3 regions of the Priestia sp. TRN 1309 genome follow, and region 1 is predicted to be linked to each of the others. Evidence: riboswitches for the same ligand, from Rfam matches in the RefSeq annotation. Region 1 holds a riboswitch; each other region holds the start of a gene.
The links. Region 1 has a riboswitch for thiamine pyrophosphate ahead of thiC (phosphomethylpyrimidine synthase ThiC). Riboswitches for the same ligand answer to the same signal wherever they lie in the genome.
Positions count from the first base shown of each region.

Region 2: it holds a riboswitch for thiamine pyrophosphate, as region 1 does, so the genes downstream of both, ACRPLQ_RS14940 (acetylornithine deacetylase) here and thiC (phosphomethylpyrimidine synthase ThiC) in region 1, are expected to answer to the same signal.
Region 3: it holds a riboswitch for thiamine pyrophosphate, as region 1 does, so the genes downstream of both, thiM (hydroxyethylthiazole kinase) here and thiC (phosphomethylpyrimidine synthase ThiC) in region 1, are expected to answer to the same signal.

Region 1 is NZ_JBOZGM010000011.1:20,738-25,415, reverse strand. Features, by position in the region: gene ACRPLQ_RS25325 (VanZ family protein) at 173-628, shown strand; gene thiC (phosphomethylpyrimidine synthase ThiC) at 796-2,565, opposite strand; TPP riboswitch at 2,680-2,794, opposite strand; gene ACRPLQ_RS25315 (hypothetical protein) at 2,876-3,166, opposite strand; gene ACRPLQ_RS25310 (undecaprenyl-diphosphate phosphatase) at 3,625-4,449, shown strand.
Region 2 is NZ_JBOZGM010000003.1:543,600-548,277, reverse strand. Features, by position in the region: gene ACRPLQ_RS14950 (PTS transporter subunit EIIC) at 1-925, shown strand, start outside; gene ACRPLQ_RS14945 (MupG family TIM beta-alpha barrel fold protein) at 922-1,932, shown strand; TPP riboswitch at 2,155-2,257, shown strand; gene ACRPLQ_RS14940 (acetylornithine deacetylase) at 2,372-3,649, shown strand; gene tenA (thiaminase II) at 3,655-4,326, shown strand; gene ACRPLQ_RS14930 (ABC transporter ATP-binding protein) at 4,319-4,678, shown strand, end outside.
Region 3 is NZ_JBOZGM010000002.1:918,324-923,001, reverse strand. Features, by position in the region: gene ACRPLQ_RS12015 (TetR/AcrR family transcriptional regulator) at 1-222, shown strand, start outside; gene ACRPLQ_RS12010 (MFS transporter) at 319-1,536, shown strand; TPP riboswitch at 1,713-1,821, shown strand; gene thiM (hydroxyethylthiazole kinase) at 1,897-2,703, shown strand; gene thiE (thiamine phosphate synthase) at 2,717-3,361, shown strand; gene ACRPLQ_RS11995 (pyridoxamine 5'-phosphate oxidase family protein) at 3,389-3,817, opposite strand; RNA gene ssrS (6S RNA) at 3,965-4,142, opposite strand; gene ACRPLQ_RS11985 (hypothetical protein) at 4,252-4,678, opposite strand, start outside.

The DNA.
Region 1 (4,678 bases):
TTTTAAGTGGAAAAATGTTAGTTTACAAAATAATAAAAAGGGAATTGTATTTATTTATTGATGTGATAGGATAAAAAAAGCATGTAAATCCATTCACTACGAATGAAAGCAGTGGACATATACATATAGATAATAATAAATGGTTTGGGGAGTCAAAGAAGGTGATGTTGAAGTGAATGTAAGCATCAGGTCAATCGTTAAAAAAGTCATGTTCATTCTATTTATTGCGTATACGGCAGTGGTCATTTATGCTACTCTCATACGCGAAAACGAACATGTTTACGGAAAAGCAATGAACTTGGATTTATTTAGTACAATCCGTCTGATGTGGGACAGCGGTAATATAATGCTCACTCTGACAAATATACTGGGAAATATCGTGATGTTTGCGCCGCTTGGAATGTTTATTCCGTTGTTTATGAAGTGGTTTGACGGTTTTATTCAAGTCTTTACGACTGGTTTCTTAATCAGTTTTCTGATTGAAATTTTACAGTACAAGCTAACGGAACGAGTATTTGATATTGATGATATCTTTTTGAATACGCTAGGTACATTTATAGGCTGGGTTATTATTAAAATACTATATTGGATCAAGAACATGCTGAAAGCACGTTTCAAAAAAAGATGAAAGGACTTCTTTACGAAGTCCTTTTTGCATCTTGTTGATAGAAACACTTAATGCAGCGTCTTACGGAAGAATGTGAGGATTCAACGATAATGTGCTGACAATTTTGCTGAACAAATAATAACTTTTCTTCAAGCTGCTTAATTTGTTTTTTTAGCTGTTCTACTTCATTATTGATAGATATTTGAACCACTGTTAACAAACTCTTTAGCTTTTTCTTTCATTCCTTCTTTTCTTACTTCGTTTACATCTTTTTCATTTTCTTGAGTCATGTTACGAATATCTTGAGAAATACGCATCGAACAGAATTTAGGTCCACACATTGAACAGAAATGGGCTGTTTTAGCACCTTCAGCGGGAAGTGTTTCATCGTGATATTCTTTTGCGCGCTCTGGATCTAGTGACAGGTTAAATTGATCATTCCATCTAAATTCAAATCTTGCTTTAGACAGAGCATTATCGCGTTTTTGTGCTCCTGGATGGCCTTTTGCTAGGTCAGCAGCATGCGCAGCAATTTTATAGGTGATAACGCCTTCGCGAACGTCTTCTTTATTCGGGAGTCCTAAATGTTCTTTTGGCGTTACGTAGCAAAGCATAGCTGTCCCAAACCAGCCAATCATTGCAGCACCAATACCTGATGTAATATGGTCATAGCCTGGAGCGATGTCGGTTGTAAGCGGTCCAAGAGTATAGAAGGGAGCTTCCTGGCATATTTCCATTTGTTTATCTACGTTTTCTTTGATGAGATGCATTGGAACATGTCCAGGACCTTCAATCATAACTTGAACATCGTGTTTCCAAGCAATTTTAGTTAATTCACCAAGCGTTTCTAATTCACCGAACTGTGCCTCATCATTAGCATCTGCAATGGAACCAGGACGTAGCCCATCGCCAAGCGAAATAGCAATATCGTATGCTTTACAGATTTCACAGATTTCTTCAAAGCGAGTATATAAAAAGTTCTCTTCATGATGAGCTAAACACCACTGCGCCAAGATGGATCCTCCGCGTGAAACAATACCTGTCGTACGTTTCGCTGTCAGAGGAATATAACGTAAAAGAACACCTGCGTGAATAGTAAAGTAATCAACACCTTGTTCTGCTTGTTCAATTAATGTATCGCGGTATGCTTCCCACGTTAGATCTTCTGCTACGCCTTTTACTTTTTCAAGCGCTTGGTAAATAGGAACGGTCCCTACAGGAACAGGCGAGTTGCGGATAATCCATTCGCGTGTTGTGTGAATATCCTTTCCAGTTGATAGATCCATAATTGTATCGGCTCCCCAACGCGTTGCCCATGTCATTTTTTCTACTTCATCTTCAATAGCTGAACGAATAGCTGAATTTCCGATATTAGCATTAATTTTCACATGGAATTTGCGGCCGATAATCATCGGTTCGCTCTCAGGGTGATTGATATTATTAGGGATAATTGCACGTCCTCTTGCTACTTCTTCACGCACAACTTCAGGATTCATCTGTTCACGAATAGCGATAAATTCCATTTCGGGCGTGATGATTCCTTTTTTCGCATAGTGCATTTGCGTTACATTTTGATTTTTTTTCGCGCGCAAAGGTAAACGTTTAGTGATAAAGCGCTCGTACTGATCTCTTGGATCACCGTCATAATAACCGTTATCCTGTGGCTGAACCGTACGGCCTTGATATGTTTCTACATCGTTTCGTTCTGCAATCCACTTTTCGCGCAGAGCCGGTAATCCTTTTTGTAAATTAATTTCATAAGAGGGATCTGTATAAACACCGCTCGTGTCGTATACACGTACGGGACTATTTTCTTCTTCACCAAAAGACCCTGTAGTAGGAGACTGATGAATTTCACGCATAGGTACTTTAAGGTCTTGTCTGGATCCTTGGACATATACTTTGTGACTGTTTGGAAAAGGCTTTTTCATAGAAACTGATACATTTTGTTTTGACATTACATATTCCTCCGGTTTCGCATAAAGTGTAGCTATACCGAACCATAAAAAAAATCGGGTTCTGTGATAGACAGAACCCGATGGAATAGGCAAAAAAAGAATAAAACTATACTATTCTTTTCAAGACTACTTCCCTCCGCTGGTATAACCCAAATCAGGTTCAAAGGGTTAAAGAGTTTTATTGCACTCTTCTCTCAGTCTGAGCTATCAGACACCCCTAGTAGAAATAACATTCAAATTATTCAATTTACGGCTTAAGTTTACCATCATTCGGTAAAAAATCAACCCTTAAATAAAAAAAGCTAGACAATTAGCGTTGTCTAGCAGCATCGATTGCAATCACAATAGCTGTAATAATATGCATGATAAATCCCAAAAATGGAATCCAAGCAACCAGTGAGGTAACAAGTCCTAGTATGTTTCCATAAGCAGATAACCCTCGTCTATTAGCTAAAATGAGTGTGATAGCATGAAGAATAAATCCAATAAAAAGAGGAGTATAGCTAAAGCCCATAACAATCCCCGCGCCAATTAAAGGAATTCCCAGCAAGGCTTCATACCCAGCAGTGACCCATTTCATTGTACGTACATTTCCATTCATAGTAAAAAGCCTCCTAAAAAAGATACTACTATATACGAGAAAAGAGAGAAAAAAGTTTCAAATTACTTAGGGGATATGTCGTATAAGTCAGCCCTATTGGAATAAAATGATAGATGACAGTAAAGGGGGATGGAAAAAACATAATAATTTAGTCATTTTTTTACACTAAAGAAAAATAGTCTAGATGATTCATTTTTAGCTAAGGGACCAGAATTTATACTGAACATAGTGACTGCTTTTTAAAATAAATAAAAGCTGATATCGTGTTTTTTGGTTGTAGCATGTAAGCTTTTTATTACAAATTATTAAAGATTCTTATCTTTTTGCAAATACACATTGTATTTCATAGTTTTAACAATTATGATAAAAAAGCAAGTGTCAAAATAGGAAAATAGTTGAGCATGTAAAACGAAGCGATAAGCTTATTAATTTGAAAGAAAGGCAAGGTACATAGCTTTATGTGGGAAATTATTGTAGCAATCATTTTAGGGATTGTAGAAGGTTTAACAGAGTTTGCTCCCGTTTCGTCAACTGGGCATATGATTATTGTGGATGACCTGTGGTTAAATTCAAAAGAATTATTTTCATCTCCAGTAGCTAATACATTTAAGATTGTTATTCAGCTAGGGTCGATCTTAGCAGTAGTTGTTATTTTTAAAGATCGTTTTATTAATTTATTAGGATTGGGAAAAAAACCAGCTGCTGCAATTGGACCGACAAATCGCTTAAATTTAATGCAAGTAATTGTTGGTTTGTTACCCGCAGGAGTGTTAGGACTTTTGTTTGATGATTACATTGATGAACATTTGTTTTCTTTAAATACGGTGCTAATTGGCTTAGTGGTCGGAGCTGTATTAATGATTCTAGCAGATTTGTTTGGACCTAAACGTCCGCGTGTAGAGACGGTGGACCAAATGTCTTATGGACAAGCACTAGGTATAGGACTGTTTCAATGTATTGCTCTTTGGCCAGGTTTTTCTCGTTCAGGCTCAACGATTTCAGGAGGGGTTCTTCTTGGAATGAGCCATAAGGCAGCCGCAGATTTTACATTTATTATGGCAGTGCCAATTATGGCAGGAGCAAGTGGACTTTCATTGGTTAAAAACTGGCAGTATTTCACATCAGATGCACTACCGTTTTTTATTGCTGGTTTTATCAGCGCCTTTATTTTTGCGCTTATATCGATTCGCTTTTTCTTAAAATTAATCAACCGCATTAAATTAGTTCCGTTTGCCATTTATCGAATTGTCTTAGCGGCTATTCTATATTTTGTATTTTTATAAAATAAATAAGCGTATTTTATAGCCATTTAAACTTCTGATAAAGACTTAAAAAGCAAGAAAAAGCTATTGCAACATTGCAATAGCTTTTTTGCATAAATATATATTATTGTCTTTTGAAAGCGTTTTATAAACATGGGTATTGACAAAACGTGTCGAAAAATAGTAAATTAATATTTGTGCAGTATAAAGTTAAGTAAAAGTAAGACTTCTGTTTAGTTTTATTGACTGT
Region 2 (4,678 bases), on a different contig from region 1:
TCCGGCAGATTCACAGATTGCTATTCTTTTAACCGTTATCGGAAGCGGTTTATTTGCCTATCTGGGTATTTTAGTAGGTATTAATGCAGCAAAAGAATTTGGTGGTTCGCCAGCTCTAGGAGGCTTAGCGGGCATTTTAGTCATTAATCCTGCCGTAGCTGATATTAAACTTTTTGGTGAAGCACTTTTGCCGGGGCGTGGGGGCTTAATAGGAGTGCTGCTTGCAGCAATCTTTATGGCCGTGTTAGAAAAACGAGTACGTAAATTTGTCCCACAGTCACTGGATATTATTATTACACCAACCGTTACGGTGTTAATTACAGGAATTATTACGTATGTGGTATTCATGCCAATCGGCGGCTTCATTTCAGATGGAATCACAAAAGGTCTTTTAGGAGTTTTAGAGGTTGGAGGAGTTGTAGCAGGCTTTGTTTTAGGGGCAACGTTTTTGCCGCTCGTTATTACAGGACTGCATCAAGGTCTTACTCCGGTCCATTTAGAGCTTATTAATTCGATTGGAGATGATCCGCTTCTTCCTATACTAGCAATGGGCGGAGCCGGTCAGGTTGGTGCAGCTTTTGCTATTTATATCAAAACAAAGAAAAAACGCTTAAAGCGAGCAATTGGAGGCGCACTTCCTTCAGGGCTGCTGGGAATCGGAGAGCCGCTTATTTTTGGAGTCACACTTCCTTTAGGGCGTCCATTTTTAACCGCTTGTCTTGGAGCTGGAATCGGCGGAGCGTTTCAGGCGCACTTCCATATTGCAACTGTAGCAGTGGGAGTATCGGGTTTGCCGCTTACGTTTTTAGTTCATGCGCATCAAATTCTTCTTTATTTACTTGGATTAGTTATTGCTTACGCAGCAGGCTTTATTTGTACCTATTTCTTTGGATTTAACGATGAAATGGCGAGGGAGTTTGAATGATTGGCATTTCATTTTATTTGAACGATAGAGATGCCAAACAAAGATTAGTAGAAGCGAGTGAATGCGGCGTTACACGCGCATTCACTTCACTTCACATTCCAGAGGAAAAAGGAGATTTGGCTGAACGGGCAAAAGAATTGCTTCATGTGGCTAGAGATTGTGGAATAAGCGTGTATGCAGATGTATCTAAGCATACACCGGTTCATTTAGGTATCGAAAGCCTTATGACTCTATCTTCACTTGGCGTATCAGGTATTAGACTAGACGATGGCTTTAGCGTAGAAGAAACGATTTTACTTGCGGATGAGTTTTATATTGCCCTTAATGCAAGTACAGTGTCAAAACTAGAAATAGAAGCGCTATTATCTGCAGGCCTTCATCATCATCAGCTGCTTGCTTGGCATAATTTTTATCCGCGGCCTGAAACAGGGCTTGAAGAAACGTTTTTTCAACAGCAAACAGATTTATTTAATGAACTTCGTATTCCAGTTTGTGCTTATATTCCTGGAGAAGGCGAAAAGAGAGGACCTATTTATCAAGGACTTCCTACTAGAGAAAAAGACCGTAATAAATGTCCTTTTACCTCTGCAGTAGATTTATACGGATGCGGAGTAACGGAGGTTTATATTGGAGATCCATACGCCAGTTCAAATTTATTAAAACGTTTAGTTCAATATCAAGAAAACCGCATTATTCCGCTACGCATTCGTTCACCTCATATACAGGGAACGTACAGCGTGCGTCCGGATGTATCAAGAGACGTTCTGCGTTTGGTTGATACACGATCTGTAAAACCAGTGCTGCCATTTCATACAGTAGAACGCAGAATCGGAGCAATTACAATGGACAATGATGGCTACGGACGTTACAGAGGAGAGGTTCAAATAGCTAAAAGGAATTTGTCTGCAAATGCTAATGTGAATGTGATTGGGTATGTAATAGAAGAAGATCATGAGCTGCTTTCATTAGTGAGACCGGGGCAAAAGCTTGAGCTTATTACTGTCTGAAGGAAAAAACGGTGTATTTTTAAAGAAGCCAATAGCTAACTAGTAATGTCACAAAAACAAAGAGCACACACTGCATGAAAAAGGTGTGTGCTTTTTCTTTTACTACTAAAAAGGAAACTATTTTCATTACCATATCATGAACCTTTCTATTGAATAAAACGCTTTACTATGATAAAACTATTACAGGTAAACATATGATAATAGATTAATTTCATAGAGATACAACACCACTAGGGGTGCTTTCGAAGCTGAGAGAGACGATAAGTCTTAACCCTTATAACCTGAACTAGGTAATACTAGCGTAGGAAAGAGGTATTGTAATGGATGTTTTGTATGGGATTTCCTTACGAACTCGTTATAATAATTTTGTGTACATAAACAAAAACACTTCTTTCCTGCGAAAGAAGTGTTTTTTTATGCGTAAAGGAAGGTGTCATACATGAAAGAAACAATTGATTTGCTTGTCAAACAGGTAGAGGAGCGCAAAGGAGAGTTAATCCAGTTATTAACAACGCTTGTTTCGTATAAAACGCCAGCGCCTCCTGCACGAAATTCTCATGAAGCGCAGCTGTACGTAGCGGATTTTCTTAAAAACTGCGGTTTTTCCATTGATATGTGGGACTTATATTCTAACGACCCTATCGTAGTGGGAACGTTAAAAGGACAAAAATCGGCTGACTATCAAAGCTTGATTATTAACGGCCATATGGATGTTGCTGAGGTACAAGAAAATGAAAATTGGGAAACCAATCCGTTTGAAGCTGTTGTGAAAGACAATATGATAATTGGACGCGGAGTTGCTGATATGAAAGGCGGTTTGGCGGGAGCATTATTTGCAGTTCAGCTTTTAACAGAAGCAGGAATCGAGCTGCCAGGAGACTTGATTTTTGAATCCGTTGTAGGAGAAGAAGTAGGAGAGGCAGGTACGCTGCAATGCTGTCAGAAAGGGTATACAGCTGATTTTGCGCTTGTAGTCGATACAAGTGATTTACATATTCAAGGTCAAGGCGGAGTGATCACGGGATGGATTACGATAAAAAGCAGTAAAACCTATCATGACGGTACACGCCGAAGTATGATTCATGCTGGAGGAGGGCTGTTAGCCGCAAGCGCTATTGAAAAGATGGCAAAAGTGATCGGAGGGCTACAAGAATTGGAGCGTCACTGGGCTGTTACAAAGAGCTATCCAGGATTTTTGCCAGGGACAAATACGATTAATCCAGCAGTAATCGAAGGCGGAAGACATGCTGCTTTTATTGCAGATGAATGCAGGCTGTGGATCACCGTTCACTATTATCCTAATGAATCGTACGACCAAGTATCAAAAGAAGTGGAAGAATATATTATAGCTATTGCAAAAGCAGATCCATGGTTAAAAGATAATCTGCCAACCTTTGAATGGGGAGGCACATCAATGATTGAAGACAGAGGAGAAATCTTTCCGTCATTAGAAATTGATGAAAATCATGCAGGAGTGCAGCTGCTTGCAAATACTCATGAACAAATGGAAGGGAAAAAACCTCCAATTGATGTGTCAACTAGCGTAACAGACGGGGGATGGCTAGCTGATGCGGGAATTCCCGCCGCTATTTACGGTCCGGGAAATTTAGCAAATGCACATGCTGTGAACGAACAATTAGATATTAATCAGCTTGTTCAATATACAAAAGTGATAGTGCAGTTCATTTATACGTGGCTGCATACGCATAAGGAGTGATCATCATGAAATTTAGTGAACGATTATACGAAAAGCTGCAGCCTATTTGGCGTCAAAATCATAATCATCCCTTCGTACAGGGGATGGGAGATGGAACGCTTGAAAAGGAGAAGTTTCGCTTCTACATGATTCAAGATTACCTTTACCTAATTGATTATGCCAAATTATTTGCGATTGGAGCCATGAAAGCTACCGATCTTCAAACGATGGGGAAATTTGCAGCCCTTTTAGATTCTACATTAAACGAAGAAATGAGTCTGCACCGTGAGTATGCCAAGAAATTTGAAATCAGCGAAAAAGAATTAGAAAAAGCGCAGCCATCTCCTACAACGCTTGCATACACGCACTATATGCTGCACGTTGGTCAAAGTGGAACATTAGCTGAATTAGTAGCCGCTCTTTTGCCTTGTATGTGGAGCTACTGGGAAATAGGAAAAGAACTTAGTGAAAAGCCTGGAGCTAACAATGAGTTTTACCGTGAGTGGATTGAAATGTACAGCTCAGAAGAATTTGGAGAACTGGCGACATGGTGTATCAATTTATTTGACTCACTTACTGAAGATAAATCAGAAGTGGAATTAGAAAAGCTTGAAGAAATTTTCTTGAATACGACGCGTTTTGAGTATATGTTCTGGGATATGGCTTATAACGAAGCGATGTGGCCAATTCATGAATAGGTCTGTGTTATCTTTTCAAAACGTCAGTTTTACGTACAAGAACGGTGATCAAGCGATTTTAAAATCATTAAACTTAGATGTGAAAGAAGGCGAGTTTGTCAGTATCGTTGGAGCGAGCGGCTCTGGGAAAAGTACGTTGTTTCGTCTCATTACAGGTCTTGAACAGCAGAGTGAAGGCGATATCGTGATTAACGGAAAGTCTTATGAAAAGCGACTAGGAAAAGTAGGCTATATGCCGCAGCAAGATTTGCTGCTTCCGTGGCGTACGATTCTAGACAATGCAGCACTGCCTCTTGAGCTTCACAATGTATCAAAAGCAAGTGCTCATAAGCAAGTGTCTCAGCTGCTTGAA
Region 3 (4,678 bases), on a different contig from region 1:
ATGGTGAAACGACACGTGGAGTTTAACCGGGAACTTTTGCAACAGGGCATCGATGAAGGCGAGTTTTCTCATAAAAATGCAGAGCAACTTGCAGTAATTTTAGAAGGGTTGTTTGTTGGAATGAGCCGCATGTCTCGAAAAACGAGTACGGAAAATGCCCTGCAGCTTTACCATTCAGCAATCGATGTATTTTTAAACGGAATTATAGCAAGGTCTTCTTAAATAAGCGGGGATGCTTATTGCGGCAATGAGTAATCCCTCATTATTTTGTATTTTTATAGACCGAACGTTCAGTATTTTTGTAATCAGGAGGTTTATATGTCATTATTGTTAAGAAATCGAGCGGCGATTTTGCTGCTCATGCTAAATATTTTTATTATCTTTACGGGAATCGGTCTCGTTATTCCAATTATGCCAACCTATATGACGGAGCTTCATATCAACGGCAGCGTGATGGGGCTTTTAGTAGCGGTGTTTTCACTAACTCAATTTCTGTTTTCGCCTTTAGCGGGGCGATTATCCGATTCGTTAGGGAGAAAGAAAATTATTGTAGCGGGAATGATTGTTTTTGCCCTGTCTGAATGGTTCTTTGGTTCAGTGAGTACACCTCTTTTATTATTTGTATCCAGAATGCTAGGTGGGGTCGGAGCCGCGCTTATTATGCCTGCTGTTATGGCCTATACAGCGGACGTGACGTCTGCTAAAGAACGCGCTAAAGGAATGGGCTATGTGACGGCAGCGATTACAACAGGATTTATTATCGGGCCCGGTATTGGAGGCTTTTTAGCTGAATACGGCATGCGCGTGCCATTTTACATGGCCGCAGTAGCAGGAGGCTTGGCTGCAGTGATTACGCTTTTTGTTTTGCCGGAGTCTCGTCCTGTACAAGGTCATGCTGTTTCAAACAATGAGAATCCAAAAGAAGATCGGCTGCTACTGCAGCTTATGAATTCCTACAAAGAACCTTATTTTTTAAGTTTAATTATCGTTTTTGTGACATCGTTTGGATTATCCAATTATGAAACGATCTTTTCACTATTTGTTGATCATAAATTTAGCTTTACGCCAAAAGATATTGCGTTTGTTATTACGTTTGGCTCTATTGCAGGGGCTGTTGTGCAGGTTACGATTTTTGGCTGGATTTTAAATAAATTCGGTGAAAAAAGAGTGATTTCGTTTTGCTTGATGATGACGGGACTTTTTATTTTACTTACACTATTTGTGCACACGTACTGGCTTATTATTGTTGTGACATTTATCGTCTTTTTAGCAACAGATATTTTACGTCCGGCAATCAGCACGCAAATGTCGATGATGGCACAAGACGACCAAGGGTATGTAGCCGGACTAAATTCTGCTTATACAAGTCTTGGTAATATTATTGGACCTGTTGTAGCAGGCTTTCTTTTTGATATAAACATTAATTACCCGTACGTATCAGCTGCACTTGTACTGCTGCTTTGTTTTCTTTTATCTTTAAGAGCAGGGAAGGACCGAAAAACAGCTGTGAGAAATCAAGCGATTCAAGAGAAATGATAGAATTTTTAGGGGATAGAAGACCTCCAGTAGTTTACTGGAGGTCTTTTAATGATGCTTTTAGTAAAGCTGTAAGATTTACAACACCACTCAGCCTATAGCGAAGCTTTATTTTATGGGCAAAACAGTGAAATGGTTGCAAATAAAAAAAGTTAATAGTAAACTTTAAACGTAGTAATAAATAGTATGGGAGCTTGCGCGGGGCAGGCTGAGAGTACAGGGGCGCCTGTTGACCATTTGAACCTGTTGGATAATGCCAGCGCAGGGAATGTGAGTACATACCAAAGCACTTTGCGCATGCAAGGTGCTTTTTTGTCTTTTTTTTGCAGTGTTAAAACTAAATGAAAAGAGTGAGAGAACATGGATATTAGTAAAATTTCAGCTCAATTAGAAAAAGTAAGAGATACAAGTCCGCTTGTTCATAATATTACGAATGTTGTGGTAACCAATTTTACAGCAAATGGACTGCTTGCCCTAGGAGCGTCACCTGTTATGGCTTATGCGAAGGAAGAAGTGGCTGACATGGCTCGAATCGCCGGAGCGCTTGTCTTAAATATGGGTACACTGACGGCTCAAGAAGTAGAAGCGATGAGAATAGCAGGAAAATCAGCAAATGAAAACGGCGTGCCGGTTATTTTCGATCCTGTAGGAGCCGGAGCGACACCGTTTCGTACAGAAGTGGCACGTCAGCTTGTAGAAGAATTAAATATTGCCGTTATTCGCGGTAACGCTGCTGAAGTTGCGAATGTAGTAGGCGAGTCATGGCTCATTAAAGGCGTTGATTCATTAGAAGGGCAAGGAGACGTCATTGAACTTGCTGAGAAAGCGGCGAACAAATTAGATACAGTGATTGTTATTACGGGTAAACAAGATGTAATCACGGATGGAAACACAACGTATACAGTAGACAACGGTCACCCGTTATTTACGAAAGTGACGGGGACTGGATGTCTGTTGACATCAATTATAGGAGCTTTCGCTGCTGTAGAAAAAGAATATGTCGAGGCAAGCGTTGCTGCTTTAAGTTTTTACGGAGTGGCAGGTGAAATCGCCGCAGCGAAAAAAGGTGAAGAAGGGCCGGGAAGCTTTCAAATTGAGCTCTTAAACCAGCTTCATCTTTTATCTGGGCAGGATATTGAATCATATGCAAGAGTACATCAACGTTAAAAGGAGCCGGAAAATGACAAACGAAGAAATCAAAAAGCTGCTGCAAGTTTATTTTATAATGGGCAGTAATAACTGTAAAAAAGATCCGAAAGAAGTATTAAAAGAAGCAATTGAAGGCGGCGTTACCGTGTTTCAATTTCGTGAAAAAGGCGAGGGTGCCCTAAAAGGAGAAGCGAAATATCAGCTGGCGAAAGAACTTCAGCAAATTTGTCAGCAGCACAGCGTTCCTTTTGTTGTGAATGATGATCTTGACTTAGCGATCCGCTTACAAGCGGATGGCGTTCATATTGGACAAGAAGATGAAAAAGCTCATATTGTTCGAGAAAAAATAGGAAAAGGAATTGTGGGCGTCTCTGTTCATAATATACAAGAGCTGCAGCAAGCCATAAAAGACGGGGCGGATTATGTAGGAATGGGACCTGTTTTTCCTACTTCTACAAAAAAAGACGCAAAAGCAGTGCAAGGTACAAAATTAATTGAAGAAGTGCGAAACCAGAATATTGACTTTCCAATTGTAGGAATCGGTGGCATCACGCCTGAAAATGCCAAACAAGTAGTAGAAGCAGGTGCAGATGGTGTTTCTATTATTACCGCGATTAGCTTAGCAGCGTCTCCAAAAGAAAAAGCAGCTCAATTGAAAGAAGCTGTAGGAAAATAAAAAAAGCGCACAGTGTGCGCTTTTTTATTATAGCTGAACGGTTTGAGGAGTTTCTTCGCCTTCATTCATAAAGCGAATTTCGTTTGGTGTAATTTCCAGAACAACATACTCAGGGTCATTTGGACCGTCAAACCATTCTTTCATGTGATCGTTCCATATACGTCCTTTTAATTGATCACCAGTACGAAGAACAGCTGTCCCGGATAATTCTAAGTATTGATCGCCATATCCTTCGCCGCTGTAGCCCAATAGTACGTGCACGTTCGGATTGGCTTCGATTTCTTCTGCCTTATGTGTATTGATATTTGTTGGTGTGTAAAGAGCGATACCATCTTCATCGCTGAAAAATGTCATATAGCGAGAGTGGGGTTTGTTGTTTACAACTGTGGCTAATGTTCCTACACGATTTCCTTCTAATACTTCATTTACTTTTTTAGCAATTTTTTGTTCATTCATTTTATCCATCTCCTTTATTACCTTTTATGTTCCTCAATCGAAGATAAATAAAACATACATGTCTAAAAAAAATATAAGTTAACAATAAAATAATTATGTAAACTAATAAATAAAAAAATAAAAAAAGCTAGCTACAGCTAACTAAAAAATAAGCCCGCACTGCCGTAACCCTAAGTGTCTTAAATACCCAGATCTACTAGGTGGGTGCCCTCATAGCCGGGTTTAGCGTCCCAAGAAGGGCGTGCTATCTGCAGCTAAATTTTGAGCTCCCTTTTAACACTCAAAGGTTTAAGACAACATGAGTATACGCACAGCGCAGGTATGTATAACAAATGTAAATAAAATGCCGATATATAAATGTTTTCTAATTAATCAACTTTCATCGTACAAGAAATGATTATAACGGAATAATGAATGGAACGCAAGACTTTTATTTAAAGTTTTTCTTCTCTAACATCTTGGCGGTTATGCCGTAACAAAATAAAAAAAGGGCCCGCAACTGGAATGAAACATAAGAGAAGGTAAGGCCGGGATGCTATCTTTTCTTTTGTCATAACGGAATAAGAAAGCCACGTTAAAACAAAAAAATCAGCGGTCATCACGCTAACAAGCTGTGACTGCATAAAAGCATCTTCATAAGCTCTTATTGAACCTATGGATAGTCCGTATACGTAACCAGCAATCGTGAGTGCTAAGCATAGTCCAATCCATAGACGAGAAGAAATGATGGCAATGAAACGCGAAGGAATACGCGAACGTGTTCGAACTTTTTGTCCTTTCCAATGATAATAGAACAAAAGAGAAAAAGCTCCAAGCGCAAATGATAGGAGAGAAAATGGCCATCCAGGCAGTTTGTACGTA